DNA from 2 places in the Sinorhizobium terangae genome. Region 1 is predicted to be linked to the other one. Evidence: predicted binding sites of a transcription regulator. Region 1 holds the regulator's gene; the other holds the start of a gene.
The links. Region 1 encodes HrcA, which represses chaperone genes, less so after heat shock. Its sites were predicted from a motif close to GTTAGCACTCNCNNNNNGNGAGTGCTAAC; they were not measured.
Positions count from the first base shown of each region.

Region 2: groES (co-chaperone GroES) is a predicted target of HrcA. The motif match lies at 12,746-12,774, and genes of this name have one in related genera.

Region 1 covers NZ_CP121659.1:833-16,142, reverse strand. The annotation lists gene rpoN (RNA polymerase factor sigma-54) at 1-801, shown strand, start outside; gene hpf (ribosome hibernation-promoting factor, HPF/YfiA family) at 1,249-1,821, shown strand; gene ptsN (PTS IIA-like nitrogen regulatory protein PtsN) at 1,997-2,461, shown strand; gene QA637_RS00075 (response regulator transcription factor) at 2,472-3,281, opposite strand; gene QA637_RS00070 (SDR family NAD(P)-dependent oxidoreductase) at 3,417-4,184, shown strand; gene QA637_RS00065 (D-arabinono-1,4-lactone oxidase) at 4,201-5,436, shown strand; gene grpE (nucleotide exchange factor GrpE) at 5,513-6,136, opposite strand; gene hrcA (heat-inducible transcriptional repressor HrcA) at 6,291-7,370, opposite strand; gene rph (ribonuclease PH) at 7,528-8,247, shown strand; gene QA637_RS00045 (VOC family protein) at 8,263-8,682, shown strand; gene rdgB (RdgB/HAM1 family non-canonical purine NTP pyrophosphatase) at 8,719-9,363, shown strand; gene hemW (radical SAM family heme chaperone HemW) at 9,376-10,557, shown strand; gene QA637_RS00030 (glutathione S-transferase) at 10,582-11,196, opposite strand; gene QA637_RS00025 (nuclear transport factor 2 family protein) at 11,365-12,228, opposite strand; gene QA637_RS00020 (SRPBCC family protein) at 12,297-12,779, opposite strand; gene QA637_RS00015 (RNA polymerase sigma factor) at 12,853-14,118, opposite strand; gene QA637_RS00010 (YciI family protein) at 14,115-14,489, opposite strand; gene dnaA (chromosomal replication initiator protein DnaA) at 14,697-15,310, opposite strand, start outside.
Region 2 covers NZ_CP121660.1:723,292-738,601, forward strand. The annotation lists gene QA637_RS22120 (carbohydrate ABC transporter permease) at 1-774, shown strand, start outside; gene QA637_RS22125 (ABC transporter ATP-binding protein) at 788-1,930, shown strand; gene QA637_RS22130 (NosD domain-containing protein) at 2,141-3,514, shown strand; gene QA637_RS22135 (GH32 C-terminal domain-containing protein) at 3,576-5,303, shown strand; partial or broken gene QA637_RS22140 (DUF982 domain-containing protein) at 5,651-5,920, opposite strand; gene QA637_RS22145 (ABC transporter permease) at 5,978-6,931, opposite strand; gene QA637_RS22150 (ABC transporter ATP-binding protein) at 6,921-7,859, opposite strand; gene QA637_RS22155 (NEW3 domain-containing protein) at 7,856-9,043, opposite strand; gene QA637_RS22160 (DegQ family serine endoprotease) at 9,086-10,432, opposite strand; gene groL (chaperonin GroEL) at 10,627-12,255, opposite strand; gene groES (co-chaperone GroES) at 12,284-12,598, opposite strand; gene QA637_RS22175 (Hsp20 family protein) at 12,959-13,420, shown strand; gene QA637_RS22180 (Hsp20/alpha crystallin family protein) at 13,522-14,031, shown strand; gene QA637_RS22185 (NADH dehydrogenase ubiquinone Fe-S protein 4) at 14,097-14,456, shown strand; gene QA637_RS22190 (IS110 family RNA-guided transposase) at 15,069-15,310, shown strand, end outside.

The DNA of each region.
Region 1 (15,310 bases):
GAGCTCCTGGCGCGCCGCGACTTCGCAAGCCTCAAGAAGATCTGCGGTGTCGACGAAGAAGATCTCGTCGATATGCTTGCCGAGATCCGCAAGCTCGATCCGAAGCCCGGCACCAGCTTCGAGACGAGCGTCACCGAGGCGATCGTGCCGGACATCATCGTGCGTTCCGGACCCGATGGAGGTTGGCTGGTGGAGCTCAATCCCGACGCCCTGCCCCGGGTTCTCGTCAACCACGACTATTTTGCCGCGATCTCGCGCGGGACCCAGAAGAACAGTGCCGATCAGGCCTTTCTCAGTGATTGCCTGCAAAATGCCAACTGGCTGACGCGCAGCCTCGACCAGCGAGCCCGCACGATCATGAAGGTGGCGAGCGAGATCGTACGCCAGCAGGACGCCTTTCTCGTCAACGGCGTCGACCACCTTCGCCCGCTCAATCTCAGGATGGTGGCCGACGCGATCAAGATGCATGAATCGACGGTAAGCCGCGTCACCTCGAACAAGTACATGCTGACACCGCGCGGGCTTTTCGAACTGAAATACTTCTTCACCGTCTCGATCGGCTCGGCCGAGAACGGGGACGCCCACTCGGCGGAATCCGTTCGTCACCGCATCCGTACCATGATCCAGCAGGAGAGCGCAGAAGCGGTGCTTTCCGACGACGACATCGTCGATCTGCTCAAGCGGGCCGGCGTCGACATAGCCCGGCGCACTGTGGCCAAATATCGCGAGGCGATGAATATCCCCTCCTCGGTCCAGCGTCGACGTGAAAAGCGCGCGCTTGCCAAGGCGGCTGGCTTCTAGGCGCATCGGCCCGAAAATCGGACCCGATTTTCGGAAAGCACGATGCGTGGGATCAAAGAGTTACAGCGTCCTTTGTGCGTCCTAAAGGACGCACGGCGCTGGTAGAGCGGGATGAGGAAATGTGTGTGCGGTTTTCCGCCCGCATCCCGCGTCTCAACTTATTAGAATCGATCACATTCACGATTTTAGGTCGATCCGACCTAAAATCATCGTGATCTCGAGCGCCGTGCATTTGACCGCGAATGCGGATTTTTTGCGACCCGCAATTGACTCCTTGCGACACAAGCGATAAGAGCGCGCCGCAATCGCCGAGGACCTACTCCACTTCGGCGGTTGCCGAGCGGCCGAACCGCGGTGCAGACGCGCCGCCCTTGCGTGAAAAGCTTGGATGACGAAGGCGCTTGGAATAGACTGGACGCGCAAATCACGAACGAGAGAGGAAACTCCATGAGTGTGCGTGTATCCGGCAAACATATGGAAATCGGCGATTCGTTCCGCGCCCGAATCGGGGAGCAGATCGACCAAGCGGTTACCAAATATTTCGATGGAGGATATTCAAGCCAGGTCACTGTGGAAAAGTCTGGATCGCGTTTCAGCGCCGACTGCAAACTTCATCTCGACACGGGCGTGGTATTGCAGGCGAATGGCCAGGCGAATGAGCCGCAGGCGGCCTTTGATGCGGCCTCGGACCGGATCGAGAAGCGGCTCCGGCGCTATAAGCGTAAGCTCAAGGATCACCACAACGGCAACGGGCAGAATGCCGCCGAAGTGGCCTACACGGTGATGGACTCGGTGCCCTACGAGGACGAAGAAGTCCCGGAGGATTATGCACCAACCATCGTTGCCGAAAGCACGAAACAGTTGAGGACAATGTCCGTCGCGAGCGCCGTCATGGCACTCGATATGACGGACGAACCGGTGCTGATGTTCCGCAGCCCCGGCAAGGAAGATCTGAACATCGTGTATCGGCGTAACGACGGAAATATTGGCTGGATTGACGCCGCCAATATCAAGGCATGAGTGGGACAGGGGAATGTCGGGGAAGCCCGCATTCCCCGCCGCTCATATACGCGGACAGCCGGAAAAAGCCCGACTTTTCTGTGCATGGTAACCGCCAATATAAAGATGGTTAGAGCCAGCAAGACACATTTGTGATGATGTTGTCGGGCTCTAACCGGCGAACGAGGACAAAAGAATGGCATTGGCAGGTTTGCTGCATCAAAATGCAATTATCCCGGCCATGAGGGCCAACTCGAAAAAACAACTCCTTCAGGAATTGGCGGCAAAAGCATCCAAACTCACCGGACTTCCGGAGCGTGAAATCTTCGACGTCATTCTGCAGCGGGAACGGCTCGGCTCCACCGGGGTCGGCAACGGCATCGCCATCCCGCACGGAAAGCTCAACAACCTTCCCTCGATTGTCGGCATCTTCGCGCGGCTCGACACGCCCGTCGACTTTGAGGCGTTGGACGACCAGCCGGTCGATCTCGTATTCCTGCTGCTCGCGCCCGAAGGCGCCGGTGCCGATCATCTGAAGGCGCTCTCGCGCATTGCTCGCGTGCTTCGCGATCACGACATGGTCGCGAAGATCAGGGCGAGCGACTCCGCCAGCGCGATCTACACGCTGCTCAACGACGACACGACTTCGCACGCCGCATGAACGGCCGCCGTCAATAAAGCTGACGGCGGTTCAAATGATCGATGAAAATCCGAAACAATGCGCCCTGGCCGGAAATGCCGAGGCGACGATAGATGTTCTTGCGGTGGATCCGAACCGCGCCTTCGGCGATATTCATCGTCTTTCCAATTGATAGATTGCTGTGGCCGCGCAGGATCAGCCGGACGATCGTGCGCTGTTGCCTGGTAAGCCGGTCCGCACACAGACTGTCGAAGGCTCGCTCCATGGCATCGGACGCGTTTCCCGCCGCGCCCGCTACCGCCATGCCGCTTTGACGCCAGTTCGACCGGATCGCCTCACGCACGATCGGCTCGTAGAGCCTCAGCCGCTCCAGTTCCTGGTCACTGAAGGGCGCACCATCGCGGCAGCGCATCAGGGAATAGGTCGCCTGCGTCGCCTCGCCGAGCGGAACGACGAAGCCCACCTCCTCGATCAATGATCCGGACTCCATCGACACGCAGGGATGCACCTCGCTCGACGACGAAAAGTTCGACTGGAAGAACCGGTCGGGCGCAAGCTCCCGCATCCGCCACAGACCTGCCGGCTGGCCATTGTTGCAGGCAACGTAGAACGGATCGAGCAGATAGGCGCCACCAAGATAGGCCTTCAATGCTTGCGGCGAGACGCCATGCGTGTAGCCGTCGTGGAGCAGGATCGGGCGTGCATCATAGGGAAAGGCAAAGACGACCGACAGGTCGAAGGGCGCGATCGCGCGCAGCATGGCATCGAGCGCGACGCCGAAATCCGGCGTGCCGATAAACCTGATCATCGTGGAGATGTCTGCCGATTCCCGTGCCAGCATCGCTTGAGCGTCCCCCCGTCTCCGTATCCCCCATGGGATATCGACAGCCCCCGCTTCGTCAACAATAATTGCCGAAACATGCGATGACGGCCTGCCTACAGCGCCAAGCTCAAGCGGGCGGAAAGGGGAAGCGTGATGGCAGGCAGGCTTTTGGGAAAAATTGCGCTGATCAGCGGGGGCGCCGGCGGATGCGGGCTGGCGGCGTCGCAGCTCTTTGCTCGCGAGGGCGCCAAGGTCGGCATCGTCGACCTGCCGAAGAGCAAGGGCGAAGAGGTGGCGGCAGCGATCCGGGCCGAGGGCGGCGAAGCCGTCTTCGCCGCTGCCGACGTTTCCGTGTCCGCCGAGGTCACTGCCGCGGTCAATGCCGTCGAGAGCGCGTTCGGTCCGATCACCGTGCTCTTCAACCATGCCGGCATACTTGCGGTCGGCCCTTTCCTCGAAACGGAAGAAGCGGAGTGGGACCGGCTGATGGCCGTGAACGTGAAGAGCATGTTCCTGATGACCAAAGCGGTTCTCCCGGGCATGCTCAAGGCGGGTGGCGGCAGCATCATCTGCACCTCGTCGATCTCCGCCGTCGCCGCAACGCCGATGGAGGTGCTTTATGACACCACCAAGGGCGCCTGCCACATGTTCGCCCGTGCAATCGCCGTCGAATTCCGCGACCGGGGTATCCGCTGCAACGCCGTCTGCCCCGGCTTCATCGCCACCGACCACGGCAAGCGTGAGATCGTAGGCCTCAGCAAATACGGCGTCGACGTGTCCGAGGCGGCGATCGCCGCCCAGCAGGGGCGGATGTGCGACCCGATGGAGGTCGCGAACGCCGCCCTGTTCCTGGCAAGCGACGAGGCGAGCTTCGTCAACGGTACGCATCTGTTCGTTGACAATTGCTTCACGGCAGTCTGAAAGAGGGGAGACAGGAATGCTGGATTCGGGCGGCCACTGGCGCAACTGGGTCGGAAACCAATCATGCATCGTGCGCCACAAGGGCGCACCGGAGAGCGAAGCGGCGCTTGCCGAAATGGTCCGGGAGGCAACCGCGCTCGGACTCAATGTCCGCTGCGCCGGATCGGGCCACTCGTTCACCCCGGTCGTCGCAACAAGCGGGCTGCTGCTTACGCTTTCCGGCATGCAGGGCGTGGTCAACATCGACCAGGCGCGCAAGCGGGTCTCCGTCAAGGCGGGGACGACGATCAATCAGCTCGGCAAGGTCCTGAAATCGAGCGGGCTTTCACTCATCAACCAGGGCGATATCGACAGCCAGGCCCTTGCCGGTGCGCTGACGACAGGCACGCACGGCACCGGCGCCAAGCTCGGAAACATGGCCTCGCAGATCGTCGGCATGCGCCTCGTCCAGCCCGACGGCAGCATTCTCGTCGTCGACGAGACGACGCCGGACCTCCTGGAAGCCGCACGTGTTTCCGTAGGCATGCTCGGAGTGATCTCTGAAATTACCCTTCAGACGATGGACGCCTACAATCTGCATGAGAAGCTCTGGCGCTGCGACTTCGACGAGTGCATGGAACAGCACGACGAGCTTGCCGCCAAGCACCGCCATTTCGGCTTCTTCTGGTGCCCGGTGCCCGAAAGCCGGCATTGCTACTGCCTGCCGGACACGGCTGCGGTTTCGACCACCGGCGAGACGTCCGACGTCTGCGAGATGAAGGTGATCGACATCACCGACCGGCCGCCGATGGAGCAGGCATTCGAAAAGATCGCCTATTCCTCCGAAATCTACCCGATCGAATACGTACCCAACTTCCACGAACTCGAATATGCGGTCCCCGTCGCGCACGGCAAGGATGCCGTCCGGGCGGTGCGCAAGCTGATGCTCGAAAAGCATCCGACCTGCATCTATCCGATCGAGTACCGTTTCACGGCCGGCGATTCCGGTTGGATCAGCCCGTTCTATGAGCAGGATTCCATCACGCTGTCGGTCTCGGGCGAGCCCGGCACCGACTACTGGGAATACCTGAAGGACGTCGACACGATCCTGCGCCAATACGGCTCGCGGCCGCATTGGGGCAAGCTGCACTTCCTTGGAGCCGAGGACGTGACGGCGCTCTATCCGCGCGCCGGCGATTTCCGCGCGCTCCGCGCCCGGGTCGATCCCGAAGGCCGCTTCCTCAACGATCATCTCCGGCAGCTGTTTGCCTGAGCGGATCGGTGAAACGACAAACGCGCACCTCCAAAGGAGGCGCGGCGTTTCAAATTTCCTCAACTTACCGGCAGGCTCAGGCCGACGGCGTGCCGTTTTCGGTCGCGGCGGCCTTGGGGCCGCCCTTGGAAACGCCGACCATCGCCGGGCGCAGCACGCGCTCGCCGATGACATAGCCCGCCTGGATGACCTGGACGACCGTGTTGTTTGGAACCTCGGCGTTCGGCACTTCGAACATCGCCTGATGGAAGTTCGGATCGAACTTCTGACCGGTAGGATCGAGCTTCTTCACACCATGACGCTCCAGCGCTGCGAGCATCGAGCGCTCGGTCATTTCCACGCCTTCGATCAGGGCATTGAGCCCCGCTTCACCCGCTTCCTTCGCTTCGGGCGGGATCGCCTCGAGGGCGCGACGCAGGTTGTCGGACACGGCCAGCATGTCGCGCGCGAAGCCGGCAACCGAGTAGGACTTGGCATCCTTGACGTCACGCTCGGTGCGACGGCGCAGATTGTCCATCTCGGCGGCCAGGCGCAGGTATTTGTCGCGCAGCTCCGCATTCTCCGCCTTGGCGAGCTCCAGCGGATCCGGCGTGGCCGCAGCAGGCTCGACTTCCTGCACCTCCGCCTCCGGCGTGGCGGTGTTCACAGGTTCTTCTGCCGCAGTCGCCTCAGGTCCGTGTTTGTTCGTGTCGTCGGTCATGACGTTCTCCGGAATGTCTCTTTTCTGTCTTCGACATCGCCAAGCAAGCGCAAGCCGCTTTGCTCGACCTTGGTCTTGTCTGGATTTGAAGCCGATATCGAGGTTTGGGGTCGAAAAATCAAGGGTGGAATGCCGCTAAGCCGGAATTGCCGCTTCAACGCGACAGGCGCGACATCAACTGCGCCGTGTAATCGACCATAGGGACGATCCGCGAATAATTGAGCCGGGTCGGGCCAATGACGCCGACCGCGCCGACAATGTGGTCGTCGCTGTCACGATAAGGCGCGACGATCAGCGACGAGCCGGAGAGCGAAAATAGCTTGTTTTCCGATCCGATGAAGATGCGCACGCCGGGGCCGCTCTCGGCGAGGTCGAGAAGCTCGATCAGGCTGTCCTTCTTTTCGAGGTCGTCGAAAAGCATGCGAAGGCGGTCGATGTCCTCGGCCCCTTCCAGTCCCTCGAGCAGGTTGGCGCGGCCACGGACGATAAGGCGCGTCGGCTTTTCGTCGCCTTCGCTGCCGGACCAGATCGCCAAGCCCCGTTCGACGAGGTCCTGCGACAGGATATCGAGCTCGCCGCGGACGGTGGCTTTCAGCTTTTGCAATTGCGCACGCACCTCGGCGATGGTTTGCCCGCCAAGATGGGCATTCAGGAAATTGGCGGCCTCGGTCAGTTGCGCGCTCGTGACGCCCGCCGGCAGCTCGATGATGCGGTTTTCGACCTGATCGTGTTCGCCCACGAGGACCGCCAACGCCTTGGTCGGCGCCAGCCGGATGAACTCGACGTGCTTCAGCACCGGATCGCTCTTGGTCGTGATCACGAGACCCGCACCGCGCGACATGCCCGAAAGCATCTGGCTCGCCTCGGCGAGCAGACTTTCCACCGGCTGGTCCCGATCGCCCCGGCGAACCTGCCGTTCGATCGAAGCGCGCTCCTCCGCCGAAAGGTTTCCGACCTGCATGAAAGCGTCGACGAAGAAGCGCAGACCCGTCTGGGTCGGGAGGCGGCCGGCGCTGACATGGGGCGAGTAGATGAGGCCAAGATGCTCGAGGTCGCTCATCACATTGCGCACGGAAGCCGGTGAAAGCGACATTGGCAGCAGCCGCGACAGATTGCGCGACCCGAGCGGCTCACCGCTCTCCAGGTAGGTCTCCACAATGCGGCGAAAGATTTCACCGGAACGCTCATCCAGCGCCGCCGCGATCTCTCTCGCTCCGGAATTGCGCAGTACCATATCACTCCGTGCAGCAGTCATTCCTATCAAGCTGAAATATAGTGGGCCGCGCCGGTTATGGCAAAAGGGAAAAATCAATCCCCCCAGCCGATATCTGCCGGTTCCCTTTGCGTCCGCCATGCTCTAGAAGGCTCAGCAGAGAAAACAGGAGTTGACGATGCGGCCATCCGGCAGAAAAACCGACCAAATGCGCAAGGTTTCCTTCGAGCGCAATTTTTCCAAGCATGCGGAAGGTTCCTGCCTCGTGCGTTTCGGCGACACGCATGTGCTGTGCACGGCGAGCCTCGAGGAAAAGGTCCCCGCCTGGCTGCGCAATGGCGGCAAGGGGTGGGTCACGGCCGAATACGGCATGCTGCCGCGTGCGACCGGCGAGCGGATGAAACGTGAGGCGGCGAGCGGAAAGCAGAGCGGCCGCACGCAGGAGATCCAGCGGCTGATCGGACGGTCGCTCCGCGCCGTCGTCGATCTGCCGGCACTCGGCGAACGTCAGATCTCGATCGATTGCGACGTCATCCAGGCAGACGGCGGCACGCGCACAGCCTCGATTACCGGCGCCTGGATCGCGCTCCATGACTGTCTGAAGTGGATGGAGGCGCGCAACATGGTCAAGGTCGAACGCGTGCTCAAGGACCACGTCGCTGCCATTTCCTGCGGTATCTTCGCCAACCAGGCGGTGATCGACCTCGACTATCTCGAAGATTCCGCCGCCGAGACGGATGCCAATTTCGTCATGACCGGCAGCGGCGGCCTCGTCGAGATCCAGGGAACGGCCGAGGGCAAACCCTTCAGCGAAGAGGAATTCGCAAGCCTGATGTCGCTCGCCAAGAACGGCATCGCCGAACTCATTGCGCTGCAGAAGCAGGCAATCGCTGGCTGATCGAAAGGACGAGATTTGACCCCGGCGCTGGAAGGCATTCTCGAAACTGCGCTCTATGCGGAAGATCTCGATCGCGCCGAGGCCTTTTACGGTACGCTGCTCGGCTTGCAGCGGATCACCCGTGCCGGCAATCGGCACGTGTTCTTCCGCTGCGGCGCAGGCATACTCCTGATCTTCAATCCCGCCGAAACAATCAAGCCGCCACCGGCCGGGGCGGCGCTCCCCGTGCCGCCCCACGGGACGACGGGCAAGGGGCACATGTGCTTCCGGGTCGCCGCGCAGGCGCTCGACGCATGGAAGGAAAAACTCGAAGCCGCCGGTATTCCAATCGAAGCGGACATCCGCTGGCCCAACGGCGCCCGCTCCTTCTACTTCCGCGACCCGGCCGGCAACAGCCTGGAATGCGCGGAGCCGGGCCTCTGGGCGATTGATTGAATGCGGCTGCAGCCGCCTTGATGGAACAGAAAAAGAATGCGCAAACTGGATGACAAGACGCTCGTCGTCGCGAGCCACAATGCCGGCAAGATCCGCGAAATCCGCGACCTGATCGGTCCGCTCGGCTTCGAGGCGAAATCGGCCGCCGATCTCAACTTCATCGAGCCGGAGGAGACCGGCACGACGTTTGAGGAAAACGCCACGATCAAGGCGCTTGCCTCGGCAAGGGCCTCCGGCCTGCCGGCGCTCTCGGACGATTCCGGTCTCGCGATCGATGCCCTCGATGGCGCGCCGGGCGTCTATACCGCCAATTGGGCCGAGCGCGAAGACGGCACCCGCGACTTCGGCATGGCGATGGAAAAGGTCGAAAAGGCGCTCAAGGAGAAAGGCGCGGTGACGCCCGAGAGCCGGACCGCGCGCTTCGTCTCCGTGCTTTGCCTTGCCTGGCCGGACGGCCATGTCGAGCTCTTCCGCGGCGAGGTCGAGGGCCAGGTCGTCTGGCCGCCGCGCGGAACGAGCGGATTCGGCTATGACCCGGTCTTTCAACCGACGGGCTACGACACCACCTTTGGCGAGATGACCGCGGAAGAGAAGCATGGCTGGAAGCCTGGCGACGAGAGCGCCCTTTCGCACCGCGCCCGCGCCTTCAAGCTGTTCGCCGAAACCTGCCTCGGCGCCTGAAAGACGAATGCAATGCATGTGACCCCGCTCTCGGCGATCGGTGACGGCATGGACCCCGGCTTCGGGGTCTATGTGCACTGGCCGTTTTGCGCGGCAAAGTGCCCCTATTGCGACTTCAACAGCCATGTGCGCCATCAGCCGGTAGACCAGCCGCGCTTCGTCACGGCCTTCCTGCGGGAAATGGCGGAAGCCCGCGAACTCTCCGGTCTACGGACGGTCACCAGCATCTTCATGGGCGGTGGCACGCCGTCGCTGATGGATCCGGCGACCGTCGATGCAATCCTGAACGGGATTGCCAGCCATTGGCACGTGCCGGATGGCATCGAGATCACCATGGAGGCCAATCCATCGAGCGTCGAGGCAACGCGCTTCCACGGCTATCGTGCCGCCGGCGTCAACCGCGTCTCGCTCGGCGTACAAGCGCTCAATGACCGCGATCTGAAGTTCCTGGGGCGCCTGCACAATGTCGAGGACGCGCTGAAGGCGGTCCGGTTGGCGCGGGAAATTTTTCCGCGCATGTCTTTCGACCTGATCTATGCCCGTCCGAACCAGACCGTCGAGGAGTGGGAGCGCGAACTGAAGGAGGCGGTCTCCTATGCGGTCGACCATCTCTCGCTCTATCAATTGACGATCGAGGAAGGGACGCCCTTCTACGGGCTGCACAAGGCCGGCAAGCTCGTCGTTCCGGACGGCGAGCAGTCGGCCGTACTCTATGAGGCGACGCAGGAGATTACCGCGGCAATCGGCATGCCGGCCTATGAAGTGTCCAATCACGCACGGCCGGGTGCGGAAAGCCGGCACAATCTCACCTATTGGCGTTATGGCGACTATGCGGGTATCGGCCCCGGCGCCCATGGACGGCTGACGATCGGCGGCGCCAAGGTGGCGACAGCGACGGAACGAAAGCCCGAAGAATGGCTCCGCCTCGTCGAAGAGCAGGGCCATGGCATGATCGAGCGCGAACTGCTGGACCTTGAAGCCCAAGCCGACGAACTCCTGTTGATGGGCCTTCGGCTCAGGGAAGGTGTGGATCTCGCTCGCTGGCAGAGCCTTTCCGGCCGCGATCCCGATCCGGATCGTGAACAGTTCCTGATCGAACACGGCTTCATCGAACGGCTCGGCAATTCGCGGCTGCGCTGCACGCCGGCCGGGATGCTGATCCTCGACGCGGTGGTCGCCGACCTCGCCTGCTGACACGAAACCGGGATGCGACGGCGGTCAATCATGTGTCTCGCCGAAGAGCGGCGTCGCCAGCATCGAAGGCCTTTTCTCGAATTCGTCGATCCATCGACTTAGCTTCGGCCGAGCGCGAAACGACGGCAAGTCGCGGAACTCCATCCAGGAGAGGGTCGTCGCCAGCGCGACATGACCGACATGAAGCGGCACCGTCGGGTCCAGCGCGGTTTCCAGCCAGTCATAGGTAGCTTCTATTTTTTCGACGAAACCGTCGCGAAGTGTCGCGTAGCGCAGCTGTTCCGGCCGTCGGGCAGTCTCCCAACGGAGATTGATCGCGGTTTGCGCCAGCCCTTGCGCGACCGACTGCAGAACCAAGGCGTTCCAACGGGCCTCGCCACTTTCTGGAATGAGCCTCCTGCCGTCATGAAGAGTGTCGAGATAGGCACATATCACATCGGAATCGAAGATCGCTGGTCCGCCTGCGCGAAGCAGCACGGGAACCTTTCCGAGTGGGTTTTCGGCATAAACCCGCTCATTGCGTCGTGTCGGGCTCGTTTCGTGGTGAATGACCTCGATCCGGCCCGCAAGCCCGGCTTCGTGGGCGAAAACGAGTGCCTTGCGCGCAAAGGGCGAATGGGTTTGGTAGTAAAGGATCATATTGCCTCGCTCGGCAGGATCGGAGAGTTGCCCGCGAGGGTAGTGCATGAACCGCGAAAATTGCGCTCTGTTCCAGCGCGCACTTTGCAAGTTCGTTTCGTGCGGGCCAAGAATGATGCTTGTCCCGCAAGTTGCCTGCTCGTTGGCCAGAATCGGCAGGCCGCTGCGTCAATCCTTTTTGACTGGCGCGACAATTGCCCAAAGGACGCCGAAGGGATCGCGGAACTGGCCATAATAGTCGCCCCAGAAGGCGACCGCCAAAGGCATCGTCACCTCTGCCCCCGCGGCGACGGCGCGCTTCCACCAGAAATCCGCGTCGTCGACGACGAGATGCAGGACGACGCCTTCCTGCGGCTTCCAGGGATAGCCGAATTCAGGAAACGGATCGTTCAGCATCAGCGCGCCGCCATTGATCGTCAGATGGCAGTGGATGAGGCGTTTGCCGTCCTCGGCATATCTGCGGTCCACCTCCCTGGCGCCGAAGGCACGGCCGTAGAATTCCGCCGTGGCATTCGCGTCCTGGACGTTAAGATAGGCGATGACGCCGGCCATCGGCGGGCGCGACGGCGCCTGCCAATCGACCTCTGACTTCGGATCGAGATCGATCGCCGCCTTGAAGCTCCCGTCCATGTAGAAGGGCACCGATTCGTGCTGGTGGGCGATCTTCCATCCGTTCTCGGTGCGCCTCAAACCCAGCGTCTGGCGAAACCAGAGCGCTGCCTTTTCACCGTCCAGCTTCTCGCCTGAGAGATGGGTGAGCGCCGTCGCGAAGGCGACGTCGCCGCCTGCCGAAATTTCCAGCTCCTGAAGCTGGTAGCCGAGCGGCCCTTTCCAGGTCGAGAACCACTCCTCAAGGCCCTCGGCGCCCGCTGCTGGTTCCTTAAGAGGTGGCGCCAGCGAATAGACGAGGCAATCTTGCGTACCGTGGGCAAGCACGCGGGCCGCGTCTTTGACCCGCATCGCTTCAGTCCAATCCTCGATCACCGCACGGATCTCGTCGGCGGCGGCAGTTCTCGTTCCGATGTCGGACATGGTTCATCTCCTTGATCGATCTTTGTGCCTGAAAGACGCAAGGCGCTGTCGGCCACCGCCCGTTCGCGTCAGAGTTTTGCGACAAGCGCGGCGAGCTGGTCGGCGCATTGACCCCAGCCCTCGTGAAAGCCCATCTTTTCGTGCGCCTCCCGGTCCGCCGCGCTCCAGTGGCGGGCGCGGGCCGTGTAGCGGGTCTTGCCGTCTTCATCCTCGAAGGTCAGGATCGCCGTCATGAAGGGTTTCTCCGAAGGCTTCCAGGCTTCCGTATATGCGTCGGTCAGCACAAGCTTCTCGTTCGGAACAACCTCCAGATAGACGCCCTGATTGGGATAGAGTTCGCCTTCCGGGGAGCGCATGACGAACCGGTTGGTACCGCCTGACCTGACATCGAGCTCCGCTTCCGTGATCGTCCACGGCAAGGGTGCAAACCATTGCTTCAAGAGTTCGGCATCCGTGAAGGCGCGATAAACCTTTTCGCGTGGCGCATCGATAAGGCGGGTGAGCACCAGTTCGCGCTCGTCGGCGGGCTTGATGTCGGTCGCTGCGGTCATTTCCAATCCTCCGTGGTGGTTTCGGTCTAAGGACGACGCGGAAAATCAGAGTCCGACAGTGACAGCCGAATTTTTATTGTTTTTCCTCGGCAAGGTCCGTTTCCGCCGCAAGATGATCGAGCTGCGTGCGGATATAGGCGGCCTCCGCTGCATTCGTCGCAAGCGAAATGGCGCGGTCGAATGCAACGCGCGCCTCGCAGACGCGGCCCATCTGCTTAAGCAGGGCCCCGCGCAGACCGTGATAGTAGAAATAGCCGGACAGCCTTTCGCCAAGCGGATCGACCAGTGCCAGTGCCGCTTCCGCCCCCTTGCGCTTCGACACTGCGACGGCGCGGTTGAGAGTGACGACGGGCGACGGTTGCAGACGTTCGAGCGTCTGATAGAGCAGATCAATCTCCTCCCAGTCGGTCAGTTCGGGACGCTCGGCGCGCGCATGAAGCGCGGCAATCGCCGCTTGAACCTGGTAGGGGCCGGGGCGCCGGTGCCGCATGGCCTTGTCGATCATCGCGAGCGCCTCGGTGATCATCCCCCTGTTCCACAGCCGCCGGTCCTGATCTTCGAGCAGGACGATGGCGCCGTGGGCATCGAAGCGCGCCCTGGCGCGCGAATGCTGAAGCAACAGCAGCGCCGTCAGGCCCATGATTTCCGGTTCGGCCGGAAACAACCTGAGGAGCAGCCGGGCGAGCCGGATCGCCTCGTCACAAAGATCCGCCGACACGCCCTCCGGGCCATTCATCGCCGAATAGCCCTCGTTGAAGACGAGGTAGATCATCGTCGCGACCGCCGCGAGCCGCTCGGCGCGATCGGCGGCATCGGGCGTCTCGAAGGGAATGCCGGCCGCCGCGACGCGCGCCTTGGCGCGGGTAATGCGCTGCTCCATCGCCGCCTCGCTGACCAAGAAGGCGCGCGCGATCTGCCTGACAGAGAGGCCGGAGACGACCCGGAGCGCCAGCGCGATCTGCTGGGTTGCCGGCAGGGCCGGATTGCTGCAGACGAAGAGCAGACGAAGGATGTCGTCGCGGTAATGCGAGCCGTCGAGGCGGTCAGCGAGCTCGCTCTCCCGGTCTTCGAGGTCCGACAGCAGTTCCTCCGGCGGCAGCACCGTCTCGCGCGCCTGGCGCCGCACCTTGTCGATGCCGCTGTTGCGGCCGACGAAAATCAGCCAGGCGGCGGGATCCCGCGGCGGGCCACTCTTCGGCCAGGCCGTCAATGCCCGGATGCAGGCCTCCTGGAAGGCCTCCTCGGCCATGTCGAGATTGCGAAAATAGCGCAGAAGCGCGCCCATCGCGTGCGGCCGGGCAGATACCAGAGCGAGGTCGATCCAGGCAGTGTCTGTCATGAGGGAAGCTCACCGGGCTTAAAGAGAGAAAGCGGGCGGATCTCGTAAGAGCCCGCGCTCGGATTGGCGGCACTGAGCTCGCGGGCGAAATCGAGGGCCTCGTCGAGCGATCCGCAATCGATCAGATAGAAGCCGAGCAGCTGCTCCTTGGTCTCGGCGAAAGGGCCGTCGATGACAATTGTCTCGCCGGCGGCGTGGCGCAGCGTGGTAGCGGCCGTCGTCGGCAGGAGGCGCGCAACCGGTCCAAGCTTGCCGGCTTCGACATACTTGCGCTGGACGGCGGTAAGGTCGCGCATGACCTTGTCGTCCTCCTCCTTGCTCCAGGCGCTCGTGACACTTTCATCGTTGTAGCAAAGCACCGCATAAAGCATTGAAATCTCCTCGGCTGGTCTGAAGACGAATGGAGCTAGTGATAGCCGACAAGCGAGGCGAAAAAAATGTATCGATTGCGGAATTGGCCCGCCGGCGAGTGAGGAAAGCGCGCATGGTCTTGCGCGCGCATCCCGCTCTGCAGCAAGCGCGCAACAAAAAGGCCCGGCGGAGCCGGGCCAGTTCGTAAGCGTCAGCCTACAGAATGCTTATTCGTTGATCAGCCGCTTCAAGAGTTCGATCTCATGGCTGAGCTTCGTGTCAGCGGCGATCATCTCCTCGATCTTGCGCACCGCATGCAAGACGGTCGTGTGATCGCGACCGCCAAAGCGCCGGCCGATTTCCGGGAAGGAGCGCGGCGTCAGGGTCTTCGACAGATACATGGCGATCTGGCGCGGCTTGACGATGACGCGGGTGCGGCGGTTCGACACCAGTTCCTGGCGCGAAACGTTGTAGTGCTTGGCGACGACGCGCTGGATGTCTTCGATGCGCACTCGCCGTGGCTCGCCGGCGTTGACCAGATGGCCGAGCAGTTCGTCGACGCGCTCGATCGAGAGCTGAGGCTCGAAGGAGCGGCGGAAGAGCAGCTGATTGAAAGCCCCCTCCAGTTCGCGGCCGCTGGCCGTGACGTTGCGCGCCACATGGCACAGGATATCGGTCGGAATATCGAGCGATGCGTCATCCTGGCGAGCGGCCTCGAGCCGCCGCTTCAGCATCTCCAGACGCATTTCGTAATCCGGACCTTCCATCTCGATCGCAACACCGCCCTGAAGCCGCGAGCGAACGCGACTGTCGAGCGATTCCAGCTCCCACGGTGCGCGGT
Region 2 (15,310 bases), on a different replicon from region 1:
GTTCTGTCCTATGCGCTGCCATATGTCTATCTGCTCATAACCTCGATCAAGCCGGCGGCGGATGTCCAGCAGATTCCGCCGAGCTTCCTGCCTGCAGTGGTCTCGCTCGAAAACTTTCGCGAAGTGCTGCAATCGTCGGCGCTGCCGAAGGCGTTCGCAAGCTCGCTCGCGGTGGCGGTGCTGACAACCGTGTTTTCGCTGGCGGCGGCAGTCCCCGCGGCCTACGTCGCAACGCAGTACCGGCGCAGGATCACCACCCTGTTCCTGCTGTTTGCGCTGGTCACGCGTATGGTGCCGTCGGTGTCTCTGGGTGTGCCACTGTTCCAGCTTCTGAAGTCTCTGGGCCTGCTCGATACGATCCCGGGCCTGGTTCTTGCCCACACGTCGGCTGCCGTCCCACTGGCGCTGTTGCTCATGTCCGCCTTCTTCGAAGGCGTGCCGAAGGAACTCGAAGAAGCAGCACGCATGGATGGCTGCACACGTTTCCAGGCATTCCGGAAGATTATCCTTCCGGTCATGATTGGTGGGATCGCAGTGACTGCGCTCTTCACCTTCATCACGAGTTGGAACGAGTTCCTCTACGCGTTGCTGCTGACATCGGAGGCTACGAAAACGGCACCGATTGTCATCGCCGAATACAACTCGGTCTACGGGCTTGCCTGGGGAGCGATGACCGCAGCCGCGGTGCTCTATTCGCTTCCCGTGATCGTCGTAACGCTCGCACTTCAAAAGCAGATCGTCGGCGGCCTGACATTCGGCGCTGTAAAGGGATGAGGGAGGCAGAAGCATGTCCGCCATAGAACTGCGCAATATCAACAAGGTCTACGGAAACAGTTTTCACGCTCTGCACGATCTGAGCTTCGACATCAGGGATGGCGAGTTCATGGTTTTCGTCGGTCCGTCGGGATGTGGAAAGTCGACGGCGCTCAGGATGATCGCTGGCCTGGAGAGCATTACTAGCGGTGAACTCAGGATCGGTGGCAGGTTAGTTAACGATGTCGATCCCAAGGATCGCGACATCGCCATGGTGTTCCAGTCCTACGCGCTTTATCCCCACAAGACAGTGCGTGAAAATATCGCCTTTCCCCTGCAGATGGCGGGGCTGCCGAAGACCGAAATTGCCAGCCGCGTAGACGAAGCCGCACGCACCCTCGAATTGACGACTTTGCTCGACCGCAGGCCGGCACTCCTTTCAGGAGGCCAGCGTCAGCGTGTCGCCATGGGACGAGCGATCGTCCGCAAACCAGCGGCCTTCCTGATGGATGAACCGTTGTCGAACCTCGATGCCAAGCTGCGCGTGCAGATGCGCGCCGAGATCGCCAGCCTCCAAAGAAAACTGAATGTCACTACGATTTACGTGACACACGACCAGGTCGAGGCGATGACGATGGGTGACCGCGTAGCTGTCATGAAAGGCGGCGTGCTTCAGCAAGTCGACACACCGCAAAACCTGTACAATCGCCCTGACAATGTCTTTGTCGCCGCCTTTATCGGATCGCCCTCGATGAACTTGTACGAGGCCGTTCTGAACGGAAGGACCCTGACCCTGGGCAGCAACACTTTCGAAATCCCTGAGCGGGTCTTCGAATATCGCCCCTCGCTCAACGGTGCGTCTAACCGTCAGGTCATTGTCGGTGTCCGGCCCGAGCACATGAACGACGCCGCCGTTCGGCCTTCTTCGGCCGAGATCTCAGCCCCAGTCACTCTTGTTGAGGCGCTAGGTTCTGAATCCATGGTGCATCTGAATATCGACGCACCTTGGGTCGATGCCGGCGACCCGGACGCCGTCGCCGACATCGGCGACGAAAAAGCTGCTGTAGCCCGTTTTTCTCCGAAGAGCACGGTACGCGCAGGTGACATCGCGCGCGTCGCTGTCGATGCCGAAGAACTTCACTTCTTTGAACCGGACACCCGCACCAGCATCTGGTGATGGTATAGCCAGGAAAAAACAAGAATGACTAGCGCCTCTACTGCCACCAATCACATGCGACTCCTTCGGATCTCCAGCTACGAGCTTACTACAAACCAAAACAGAGAGCTGGTTGAACGCATTCCCCAGTCGGCTTGCAAGCAACAAGCCAATCAAGAACATCAGTCTACTACCGCTCTGGAGTAAGAAATGTCCGAGAAGACATTAACAATGGTTAGCGAGAACTGTTACGACGTAACGAAGTATCCCGTAGGTAATCCCCGTGAGGATATTGGAGCGGTCATCAATAGCATCATTGCAGACATCAAAAGCAGGCAACCTGTTTCCGATCTAAATGATGGCGGAAAACCTGGAGCAGTTATCTATATACCGCCAGGCGATTACCGTCTTGCCACTCAAGTCGTTATAGACGTGAGCTATCTGAAAATTGTGGGCTCTGGACACGGTTTTACGTCTTCGAGCATCCGTTTCAACACAGCCGCAAACGAGCTGGCACGGTGGCACGAGGTGTGGCCGGGCGGTAGTCGTATACTTGTGGACATCTCTCCAGAGGCCGCCGACGGTGAGACTGCTGGAGCCGCGTTTTATGTTAAGCGTACCGGAAATCCTCGTATAAGCTCTGTGGAGTTTGCTGACTTTTGCATTGATGGCCTACATTTCATTGACGATGGTTCGGGGCAAAATGATGCAGAAAATACATATAAGAACGGCAAAACGGGAATCTATGTAGGCAGCGCCAATGACTCATGCCGAATAACGGGGATGGGTCTTATCTATCTGGAGCATGGAGTTATTGTTCATGATGCAGATGCGCTGGCGATAGACAACAATTTCATTGCTGAGTGCGGAAACTGTATCGAATTGAAAGGTATGGGGCAGGCCTCAAGAATAGCAAATAATTTTGTCGGAGCCGGATATAGGGGACATTCCATTTATGCTGAAAAGTATGGGGGCATTCTAGTATCCTCAAACAACGTATTCCCTCGAGGTGCTAGCAGTGTCTATTTTTCCGGCGTGATGCGTTCCTCGGTCACCGGAAATAGATTCCATTCGTTTTATCCCGGAATGTTGGTTTTTGCTGCCAACTGTTGCGAAAATTTGGTTTCCTCAAATCACTTTTTGCGAGATCGCGAGCCATGGGCGCCCATGCAGAAGTACGATAACGGCTTGGATGATCTGTTCGGCCTTATGCAAATTGACGGCAGCAACAATTCGATAATTGCGAATCACATTTCAGAGACAATAGATACTCAATATATCAGGCCTCTCGCCGTAAAGCCGGTGATAATTAATGTGGTTTCGGGCAGCGGCAATTACATAGCCAATAATCACATCGTGGCGACAACCGAAATATCACAAATCAATGATGCACCAAACAGTGCCTGTTTTTCAACGCAAGTGGGCGCATTGCTTTCAACTAACAACTTGAAGGCGCTCGAAGTAACGACGGTACTTGTGCAGAGGGGGTCGGTACGGAATACAGTCCTGGATTCAGGAAATGACGAACAGGTTGAGATGGACAAAACAATGAACGCCTTTAGGAGTACTCCAGTTCCTGGGAAAAGGGGCAGAGTTTCAATATAGACCGAGCGCAGACTCTCGAAATTCAGTGACTATTCGGAAAAGTCATCAACGAGATCATCGAATGAAGAACAGGGTGCATTTGGATGCTGAGCACGGCGTGCGGTTCGAGATCTGGGCTCGGCAAAAGCCTGGAAAATCAGCTCCGGAAGAAGACGCCGATGCCTTCGTTCTGCGTGCCGGCAATGGGGTCCTTTACCGGATCGCACAGCTGCCGCCCTATTTTCAATTCTATTCCTATACCCATTATGCGGCCGGCCCGCTCACGCTAGAATGGGACGATGGCGCCATTGAAATTCCACTGCTATACAGCTTCAATCCGGATGACGTCGCTGAGAAGGGCGTGACTTTCCTAGAGTTGCGCGATGGCCGCGTCATCGCTCGACCGAGGACATCCTGGCCGGAGTGGTACGAGAGCGACGCAAATCGCCCGCAGCTCAGATTCTCGCCGTTTCAGGCCTGGATGAACGATCCGAACGGGTTGTGTTTCGTCGACGGCCGCTATCACCTGTTTTACCAGTTCCACCCCGTTGAATCTGAATGGGGACCCATGCACTGGGGCCATGCCGTCAGCGACGACCTCTACCGTTGGATCCATCTGCCGGTCTTCCTGCATCCGGAACAGAATCTTTGGTCGCTGGGCGCCACCGGCGGCGCCTTCTCGGGAAGTGCCTTCGTCGGCCCCGAGGGCAAGCTCAGCTTCTACTACACGGAGCGGCTGCCGGCCTATGACCTGTTCAAGGACTACAAGGAGGTGCAGAAGCGAGTGCTGCCATCGACCGATCTCCTGCGTCCGGATGCCAACAAACTGGTGCTTGTCAATGGTCCCGACGGTATCGCCCAAGACTTCCGTGACCCCAAGGTCTGGTATGATGCGGCCTGCGGCACATATCGGATGGTGCTCGGCGCGGCGATCGATGGTGATCCAGCCGTCCTGCTCTATGGGTCCGAGGACGGCGAGGACTGGAAATTCTTGTCCGTCCTCTATCGCGCTCCCGAGCATTTTCGCCGGCACGGCGCGCGCTGCGTGGAGTGCCCGGATTTCTTCGAGCTCGATGGTCATCATGTGCTGGTGATGGGCTTTGTAGGATACACTGAGCCGGAAACCGGCCGTCATAACCTGCTTTACGCGCAGGTCGGCACATTCGAGGGCGACCGCTTCATGCCCGCGACCCCGGCTTTGCAGGAACTGGATTTCGGCACCGATTTTTACGCAATGCAGAGCTTCCTGGCAAAAGACCGCCAGATCGCTTTTGCCTGGCTCTTCAATTGGGAATTCCGGAAGCCGGGAGGTTCGCCCTATAGCGGGGAGCTGTCGCTCCCGCGCGTGCTCGGCCTCGACGCCGAACGGAATTTGACAATGATGCCGGAGAAGGGCTGCCAGCGCCTGCGCGCCCGCACTCTTCGACAGACTGCACCTTGCCAATTCGCATGCGAACCGGGGTGCCCCGTCGAGTTGTCTTTGGCAGGCGATCTGGATGGAGTTCAGATCATCGCGCGCGGCAGCGACGGGGAGAGCTTTAGGTTGGCTCACAGCGCCCGCCGACTTGAGCTGGCCGTGGCGGAGGACAATGGTGACATCAAGTACCGCTCAGCGCCGCTGACGCTCGAACGGTTGACGTTGTTCTTCGACCGCGGCGTCGTCGAGGTCTTCGCCAATGGGGGCGCGGTCTGCGGCACGCGCCGTACCTATAAGGTCACAGACCTGACCTCGCTTGAAGTGAAGTCCGCCGACAGGTGCCGGATCGAAACGTATGAGGCATGGAGCTATGATTCGGCTTGGAGTAACTAGCATAGGCGGCGGCTGGTGAACCATGTCCTCCAACCGCACGTGTCGGCGCCGAAAATGGTGCATGCGAATTGCGGTATCGATGGTTCGATCCCTTCAAGGCGAGGAATGAACGATCACTCTGGCAGGCGCGCTCGCCGACGAACCGAACGGCTGCAATGGGCTCAATCGAGCCATGCCTGCGCGTTCTTTCGATGGCCGCTTGCCGAAACCCGCCAAAATCCCTATCGTGTGAAGTTGTCACGGTCGCTTAAGGTACCCCTCCCGATCGCATATGGTACTATTTCGCCCCCTCTCGCAAACGACCCCTTTGCAGCCACCGGCCTGCGATACAGTGTCGACTGCGTCGGTCTATTCGCGCCCACGATCGTGCCGGTGTCAGGCGCGAGGAGATTTGCCCGTCGCGCGCAGGCAACAAGCGCCATGCGAGCGGTCTCGGCATCAATCTCGCCCGCAAGTGCCGCTTTGCAGGCATTGAGCGCGATGGCGTGGGTTGGATTCCGCTTTGACGGCGGCCACTCATTCAGCCAGGTGTAGGCCTCGCTGACGCCGTGAATCTCGGCCGGAAATCCGAGTCCCACGAAGATTGATACCGGATGTCGAAAGCGATCATGCTCCATCGTTCTCCTCCATTCATGGGTAATCAACTTTGCGGGTGACGAAGCGCCTGGCAACCGTTATGCCCTGACCTCCTGACGCTGGAAGACGACATAGGTCAGGGTGAACAGCAGGATCATCGCAGCGACCAGTCCCGCGAACTGCGGCCATACGACCAGGAGGCTTTGCAGGGTCGGTAGCGGTGCGCCGGCGATCGCGCCTTGGACCTGATCGAAGAACAAGGGGCCCACCGATCGCGCCGCGGGGTTCAACAGCATCCCGGTGATTTCGCCGTAAAGCGTCTGAGGCGAGAACCTGCTGACGGCCTGCTGTGTTTCGAACTGCGTGACCACAGTCATCGGATCGAGCGGATCAATAGGGGCCAGCACGCTTGCAAGCAGCGGCGCGATCATGTCCCAGAACACCGCGAGCACCAGCCAGACCGACAAGGCGGCCAACGCCGAGGTCGCCGGCGAGCGGATCAAGGTCGAGAATGCGATCGCCAGCGCCAGCCAGACACCGGCGTAGGCGAGCGTCGCGGCCAGATAGGCGACACCCCGCACGATGTCGGCGGCCGACGGAGGCAGACCGAGGAACAGGATGCCGAGGCCCGTCATGAGCAGCCAGAGCGTCAGCAGCGCGATCGCAATGACAAGCAAGCCACCGAGGAATTTTCCGAACAGCACCGCATCGCGGTAGATCGGCTGCGCCAGGAGCCGGCTCATCGTTCGCCGGGCGTATTCGCCGTTGACCGCGTCGAAACCCAACGCAATCGCCATCAACGGCAACAGAAAGCCAAGCAGGGCGGCGAAGGATGGAAGCGGTTCGCGCGCCTCCGTCAACAGCTTCAGGAACAGGAAAGGATCCTCGGCAGTGGTTTCGGTGATGCGCCCGATCGCGCCATAGACGGCGCCGATTGCGGTGAGCAGCACGAGCAGCATGATCAGATGCATCCGCGCGCTGGTCATATGATCGGCCGCTTCCTTGAACGCGATCGTTGCCGTGCCTTTGAAGGGTGAGCCTTCACGCGTCATGGACAACCTCCCGGAAAAACCGATTATAGGCTTGGTCGAGCCGAGCGCGGCGCAGGTCCAAATTCTTCAGGGAACCGCCAGCATCCACGACGAGGCGGGCGAGCTCCGGGCGGACATCGCGTTCGGCTTCGACCAGCCAATGACCCCGGCGGCCAGCCACGATCGACTTCACGCCCTCGGCCGACGTGCCTAGTTCGGAAAGGTCGACGCCATCGGCCTCGACATCGATGATGAATGCGCCTCCACCGATCTTATCGGCGAGCTCTTGGATGGTGCCGAGAAAACCGATCCGGCCGTTGCTAAACAACGCGATGCGATCGCAGACCGTTTGCACCACGTTGAGCATGTGCGACGATAGCAGGATCGTCATGCCGTCGCGGCTCAGCGCCCGGATCAGGTCGAGCAATTCCTGGGTGGACTGTGGATCGAGGCCGGAGGTCGGTTCGTCCAGGATGGCGACGGAGCACTTGCGCATCAGAAGTTCGGCAAGGCCGAGTCGCTGACGCATGCCACGGGAGTAGGTGCCGACATGGCGGTCTGCCACCTGCGCCAACCGCACCTTGTCGAGCGCCGCGGCAATGCTTTCCCGGGCAAGATCGGCAGACATGCCGGCAAGGCGAGCGGTATAGGCGAGGTTTTCTCGTCCTGACATGCTGTCGTAGAATCCGACGGCGTCAGGCAGATAGCCGACCTCTCGCTTTACCTCGAGCGGCTGGCGCAGCGGGTCCTTACCGAGAATATGCACGCTCCCCTCGGTCGGCTCGGTCAAACCCAGCAGCATCAGGATCGTGGTCGTCTTGCCGGCGCCGTTCGGTCCGAGCAAGCCGACGACTTCTCCGGCACGAACCGACAAATCGATTCCGGCAACAGCCACGGTGGAGCCGTAGCGCTTCATCAGTCCTTTTGCCTCTATGACCATCGTGCTCATCGCCGTCCATACCTCATCACCGCCAGGCCGAGGACGAGCACCGCGGTTGCGATGACGCCAAGTCCAGCCATGCCCCAGATCGTCGATGTGTTTACAGTGACGCGGAACTGAGCCGACTCCGACACGGGCCCGCCGCTCGCACGCACCGAGACCATGTAGTCGCCCGCTATTGCCTTTTCAGAAGGGGTAATCCTGACGTTCACCTGCCTCGTAGCATCGGGCGCGATCAGATCGACGCGGTCGGGCTCGAATTCGACTTTCCAGCCTGATGGGGGACTAGCCGACAGTTCGATGTCGGTCGCAGGCGCACTGCCATTGTTGGCGAGTGTGAACGGGAAGCTCGCTTCCTTGCCAGCCTCTGCCTGTCCGGAGAGGCGTTCCCGCGGCCCAGTCAATGTAACGTCGGGCTGGCCGGTTACTTCAATACTGAGCTCGGTCGTAGCGCTCGCTCCACCGCCCGCCACTTCGACCACGACCGGGTAGCGGCCAGCCGGTGCTGACCTCGGCGGTGTTACTTCCAATGTCACGTTCTCGCTCGCCCCGGCCTCGATCGGCAAGCCGGTAATCTCTTCCGAGCCATAGCCGCGCTTGAAGCGTGACTGAAATCCATCGGGCACATTGGCGGCGAGACTGAAGAGGTTCTCTTCCGCGCCGTCATTGGTGGCTTCGATCTTGAAACTGAATGTGGAGCTGGCCGTACCTCGCAGCGCCGGCAGCTCGGATTTCAGCTCCAAGCCACCCTCCGCCGCCTCCGATAGTTTCACCACAAGGGGAAGATCGGCGGTCTGGTTTGCGTATCGCGCTTTCACGTTAATCGGAACGCGCTCGCCGCTAGCGCCCTCCGGCGGCGTCAGTTCGAGGTTAACTTCCTGTGTCGCATCTGGCGCCACCATGACAGCCGAGACCTCGCGGTTGCCGCCCTTCAGCGACCATTTCCAACCATCGGGAATGCCTGTAACTTCAAGTGAGGCCCGCTGCGGCGGCAGATTGGCATTGCGCAGCGTCAGCGGAATTGTTTCGGTTTCTCCCGGGCGGATCGCCAGTTCCGGATGCGGTGTCGTGAGCCAGAAGCCGGTAAGCTTGGCGACTTCCTGTCGCTGGTCCTGAGCAACAGCCGGTGTGCATGCAAATGTCGCTCCAAGGGCCAATGCTGCTGCAGTGATCCATCGAGCAATTGTCCTCATTTCATTCTCCCTTCGACGTTCGATATCCATGCGCGCGGCGACCTAACCGATCACCAGAAACAGTTTTGAGCCGCCGCGAAACAGATCGAGCGCAATCGTGCCGCCGGCGTCCTTTAACGCCGCGGCGAGCTCCGCGACGGTCGCGATCCGCTGGCGATTGACGGCAACGATCACGTCGCCCGCGCGCAAACCCGATCGCTCTGCCGCGCTTCCATCCTCAATGCTGGAGACAACCACGTTACCCGCCGCATCCTGGAACTGCGCGCCCTGCAGGGAAGCGGGTATCGCCTCGGCCCCAGCTTTTGCCTCGGCCGGCTCAATGCGCATTGTCACCGTTTTGCGAGCCCGATCATGGAGATATTCGATCTCGACCTGCGATCCGATCTGAGCCAGGCCGATACGATTGCGGAGATCTGCCGAGCCGGTGATTTTGCGATTGTTGACGGCGGTGATGACATCGCCGGCTTGAAGCCCGGCATGCGCCGCCGGTGAATTCTGCTCAACGCTTCCGACGACGGCGCCGGAGCTCTCCTCTATGTGGAGCGCTTCGGCCAGGTCCGGCGTCAGATCCTGAACGGAGATGCCGATCCGGCCGCGCCGCACTTCGCCATGCTTGATCAGTTGCTCCATCACTGCCGACGCCATCGCGATCGGAACCGCAAAGCCAATGCCGACATTGCCGCCGGCTGGCGCTATGATCGCGGTGTTGATGCCGACCAGCAGGCCGTCCGCAGTGACCAGCGCGCCTCCCGAGTTGCCGGGATTGATCGAGGCATCCGTCTGGATGAAGTCCTCATAGTCCTCGACATTGATCCCGCCACGGCCAAGGGCGCTGACGATGCCGGAGGTGACGGTCTGACCAAGCCCAAACGGATTGCCGATCGCGACGACCGGGTCGCCGACCCGAAGGGCATTGGAATCGCCAAACGGAAGCGCCCTCAGCTTGTCCGCGTCGATCTTCAGCAACGCTATATCGGTTGCCTCATCGCTGCCGACCAGCTCGGCGGTGAAGCGGCGGCGGTCCTTCAGGGTTACCGCAATTTCCCCGGCGTCCGCGACAACGTGGTGATTGGTGAGGATATAACCTTTATCCGCGTCGACGATGACGCCAGAACCGGCGCTTAGCCGCTGCTGCTGCTGCTCCGGCAGGTTGAAATAGCGGCGGAAGAAGGGATCGTTGTAGAGAGGATTGGTTTCGGCGGGAGCGCGTGACCTCACCGCAATATTGACAACCGCCGGCGTAACCTCCTCCAGGACATCGGCGAGCGACCGTTGTTGAGTGCTTGCCGAAATGGCGGGCTGCGGCTGCGCCGCCGGGAACGGCGCAGGGTCCAGCACGAGGACGAGTGCGGCGAATACGCCAACATATTTCGACGAACGCGTGATCATTTTTGCCCCGATTCTTCAGATCCTCCTTCGGAGCGGATAGGCGGGCCTCGGGTCCAGCCTCATCGGAGCCTCGTCCAGGGCTCCTGCCAACCTGCTCCAACCATATTCGAACGCCCTGCCCATCGAGGGCCGAGGCATCAGTTCACAGCTCCACCAGGGGTCCGCGCCCCTCGGGCGCGGACCCATCGCTTTCGTCAGAAGTCCATGCCTCCAGGCGGCATCGGCGGAACCGGCGCCTCCTTCTTCGGCTTCTCGGCGACCATTGCCTCGGTGGTAATCAGGAGGCCGGCGACCGAGGCAGCGTCCTGCAAGGCGGTGCGAACGACCTTCACCGGATCGATCACGCCCTGATCGTAAAGATCACCGAATTCGTTGGTCTGGGCGTTCCAGCCGTAACCAAATTCGGTTTTTTCGCGAAGCTTGCCGACAATGATCGAGCCTTCAGCACCTGCATTTTCGGCAATCTGGCGTACCGGCGCCTCAATTGCACGTCGGACGATCTCAATGCCGTGTTTCTGATCAGCGTTCTCGGTCTGAACGCCATCCAGCGCCTTGACGGCTCTCAGCAAAGCCACACCACCGCCAGGCAAAACTCCCTCCTCGACCGCCGCCCGTGTGGCATGCATTGCATCATCGACGCGGTCCTTGCGTTCCTTCACCTCAACCTCGGTCGAGCCGCCGACGCGGATGACGGCAACGCCGCCGGCAAGCTTGGCCAGCCGCTCCTGCAGCTTCTCGCGGTCGTAGTCCGAAGTGGTTTCCTCGATCTGCGCCTTGATCTGGGCGACGCGGCTCTGGATCTCCGCCTTCGAGCCTGCGCCGTCCACGATCGTCGTGGTTTCCTTCTCGACGACAATTTTCTTGGCGCGGCCAAGCATTTCGAGCGTCACATTCTCGAGCTTGATGCCAAGATCTTCGGAGATAGCGGTTCCGCCTGTGAGGATCGCTATGTCCTCCAACATGGCCTTGCGGCGATCGCCAAAACCAGGAGCTTTCACTGCAGCCACCTTCAGGCCGCCGCGCAACTTGTTGACGACGAGCGTCGCGAGCGCTTCTCCTTCAACATCCTCGGCGATGATGAGGAGAGGTTTTCCGGATTGAACAGCGGCTTCGAGAACCGGGAGCAGCGCCTGCAAATTGGACAGCTTCTTCTCGTGGATGAGCACATAGGGCTCCTCCAGCTCAACGCGCATCTTTTCGGGATTGGTCACGAAATAAGGCGAGAGGTAACCGCGGTCGAACTGCATGCCTTCCACGACCTCGAGCTCCGTGACCGCGGTCTTGGCTTCCTCGACGGTGATCACCCCTTCATTGCCGACCTTTTCCATCGCTTCTGCGAGGAATCGGCCGATCTCGGTGTCGCCGTTGGCAGAGATCGTGCCTACCTGAGCAATCTCGTCGTTTTTGGTAACTTTCCGCGCGTTTGTCTTCAATTCCTCAACGATGGCGTCAACGGCCTTGTCGATACCGCGCTTTAGGTCCATCGGGTTCATGCCCGAGGCCACGGCCTTCGCACCTTCCTTGACGACTGCCTGGGCGAGCACCGTTGCCGTGGTCGTGCCGTCACCGGCGATATCACTGGTTTTCGACGCCACTTCGCGCACCATCTGGGCGCCCATGTTCTCAAACTTGTCCTCAAGTTCGATCTCCTTGGCAACCGTGACGCCGTCTTTGGTGATCCGCGGAGCGCCGAACGATTTGTCGAGCACCACGTTGCGACCCTTTGGGCCCAACGTCACCTTTACCGCATTGGCGAGAATGTCGACGCCGCGCAGCATCTTCTCGCGGGCTTCGGTGTGGAATCTCACTTCCTTGGCAGCCATTTTTCTACTCCTTCAATCGGGCCGGCTCTCAGGCGACCTTCTTCGCCGAGGTTTCGCTCTCGATCACGCCCATCACGTCGGATTCCTTCATGATCAGAAGTTCCTCACCGTTGAGTTTGATCTCTGTGCCGGACCATTTGCCGAACAGGATGCGGTCGCCCGCCTTGACGTCGAGTTCGACAAGCTTGCCGCTATCATCTCGCGCGCCCGGGCCAACGGCGATGACCTCACCTTCCTGCGGCTTTTCCTTCGCCGTGTCGGGGATGATTATGCCGCCGGCCGTCTTTTCCTCGGCTTCAATGCGGCGGACCAAGATGCGGTCATGCAAAGGACGGAACGTCATGTCGCTCTCCTCGTGGACAAACAGATGTTACAGAAGCTCCTCCGCGCCGCATCCGACTCGAATCCGACGCGGGACGCACGATGTTTTGGCATCGCGCCAATCGATCTGGTTTCTGTTTTTTTAGTTTCAAGAGGGGCGATGAAATTTTTTAGCACTCGACCACATTGAGTGCTAATGCCGTGATTTCACAGCGCCATTTCACGTGCGCCGAGGCTTGAATGGGCTCGACACCCTCTTGACGCGACGGTCTGGAGTCCCCAACTCATTTTTGTCGACGCCCAAATGGGGTCGGCGTAGTCAGGGAGCGCCGGGCTTCTTGGCGCTCCCTCGTATCTATGTTGCTCTACGGAGGATGTAGCTATGAGAACAAGCTTCGACTTCACCCCCTTCTACCGGTCAAGCGTCGGCTTTGACCGCATGTTCGACCTGCTCGAAAACGCCAGTCTCAACGTCGACACCTGGCCGCCCTATAACATCGTCAAACTCGGCGAAGATGCATACCGCATCGTCATCGCGGTGGCAGGTTTTAACGAGGACGATCTGACGATCACCCACGAGGCGAACATGCTCGTGGTCAACGCCGCGAAGTCGGAGAATGAGGAGGTACAGTACCTCCATCAGGGCCTTGCTGTAAGGCCGTTTGAGCGCCGATTTGAACTCGCCGATCACGTCATCGTCGAGGGCGCGAAGCTCGAAAACGGGCTACTGGTCATCAATCTCAAGAAGGAAATCCCTGAGGAGATGAAGCCGCGTCGGATCGCCATCCAAGCCGAGACGACGAAGCCCGCTTCGAAGCAGATCGAGGGCGACAAGGCAGCCTAGACGGCGCCCACCGCTCGAACCTCGCCTGTCGCCGAACAGGCGAGGGGAGGGCGACTGCGCCAAACCAAAAGGAGAGAATGAACCGAAGAAAGGATGAAGCCATGAATGTACGTGACCTGATCCCGTGGAACCGTGGCAGCAGCCGGGCCCCGAGCGTCTATCGCGGCGATGACATGGATCCGTTCCTGTCGTTGCACCGCAATGTAAACCGTCTGTTCGACGACGTCTTCCGCGGCTTCGGTCAGCCATCGGCGTTCGGTGGCATGCCCCCCTTCAACGGATCGTGGCCGACCGTGGAGGTCGAGGAGAACGACAACGAGATCCGCGTGATAGCGGAGGTTCCGGGCATCGATCCAGACGATGTCGAGGTGTTGCTGGACGATGGTGTGCTTACGCTTCGCGGTGAGAAGAAATCGGAAACCGAGGATAAGGATCGCCGATTCACAGAGCGCTACTACGGCCGCTTCGAACGGCGGCTGGCTCTTGGTGGCCAGGTCGATGAGGACAAGGTCGCCGCAACGTTCAAAAACGGCCTGCTCGCAGTGACGCTGCCGAAGACCGAGAAGGCGCAAGCCAACGTCAAGCAGATCAGCATCGATAGAGCCAAATAGCACCGCCGCCCGCCGGCCGGGCACCGACATGCCCGGCCGGCCATTCTGGTACGACCACCGACATCATGACGGAACGCCGTTTTCGACAGGGAAAATCTGGTAGCGCTGCCCAGAAGTTCGCTGAGCAGGTCAGCGACAGCCAGCACCCCGCGGCTGACAAGGACCAGCCACGGCCGAGCATCGATGCGGTAGCACGCATCTTTCGTCCATCGCGTTCCGTGATGACGTCGGCGCGCGTTTCTAGACGACCTTGGCTGCTGGTGTTCGAACGGAGAGTCCCGCCCACAATCGATTATCTTATGGGCTATACCGGCGGGAGTGACACGCTCACTCAGGTCGAACTGCGCTTCCCGTCTTGTGATGCCGCGATCGCCTATGCGGAACGGCAGAAACTGAACTACATCGTCGTGGGCAGGAGCCGCTAGTGTTTAGGGGAGCAGTGAATGGCTTTGGCCGGAGCGCTGTACCGTTCAGTTCATGGGACGAACGTCGGGTCCCATCAATCCGGAACCGTCCGCCGCTGCAGCGGCGGACGGTTGTCTTGGATCATACATGGGCGTGGGGGTTCTGCCGATCGGCGAACTGGCAAAAGAAATGACTGCGGACGAGACCCGAGACCGCTTTCCTGTGAATGTCCGCAAAAGGGACCAGCACCGGAAATCCCGAGCGATATCGACGAGTGGTCGCAACGGGTCGGTCTTACGCGTTCACCACAGTGCAGAAGTGTGATCAGCGTCGAAAGTTCGAAAGGGGCTGACTTCGGCTCAGCGTTCGATCCCGGCGATCTGCCAAGGGTAGGGAACGCCGGCACCGTTGCAATGAGAGGGTGAGACCGTCTCGACTTCGCACGCCGCAACCTTGAAAATTCATGTCCCGCCCAAAAACGCGTTTTCACACATGGGGTAATCGCGGGAGCGAGTCGCCCCTGATGGCCAGAAGTGGTCACGCTATTGAAGAGCAGGTGGTTGTTCCCCGATAGGATGGAAGTACGGGCTCACGACTGGACGCCGGGCCCAAGCATCGAACGGAGAACAACCATGAGCGAATATATCGGTCTCGACGTGTCGTTGAAAGAGACGGCGATTTCTGTGCGGCGTGACGGCAAGAGGATCTGGCGTGGCAAATGCCCGTCTGATCCGCGCCTGCTTGCAGAAGTGCTCCGCAAACGAGCGCCGACGGCAAAGCGGGTGGTGTTCGAGACCGGTCCTTTGTCGGTGTGGTTCTATCATGCCTTGCACGCGGAAGGGCTTCCGGCGATCTGCATCGATGCTCGGCACGC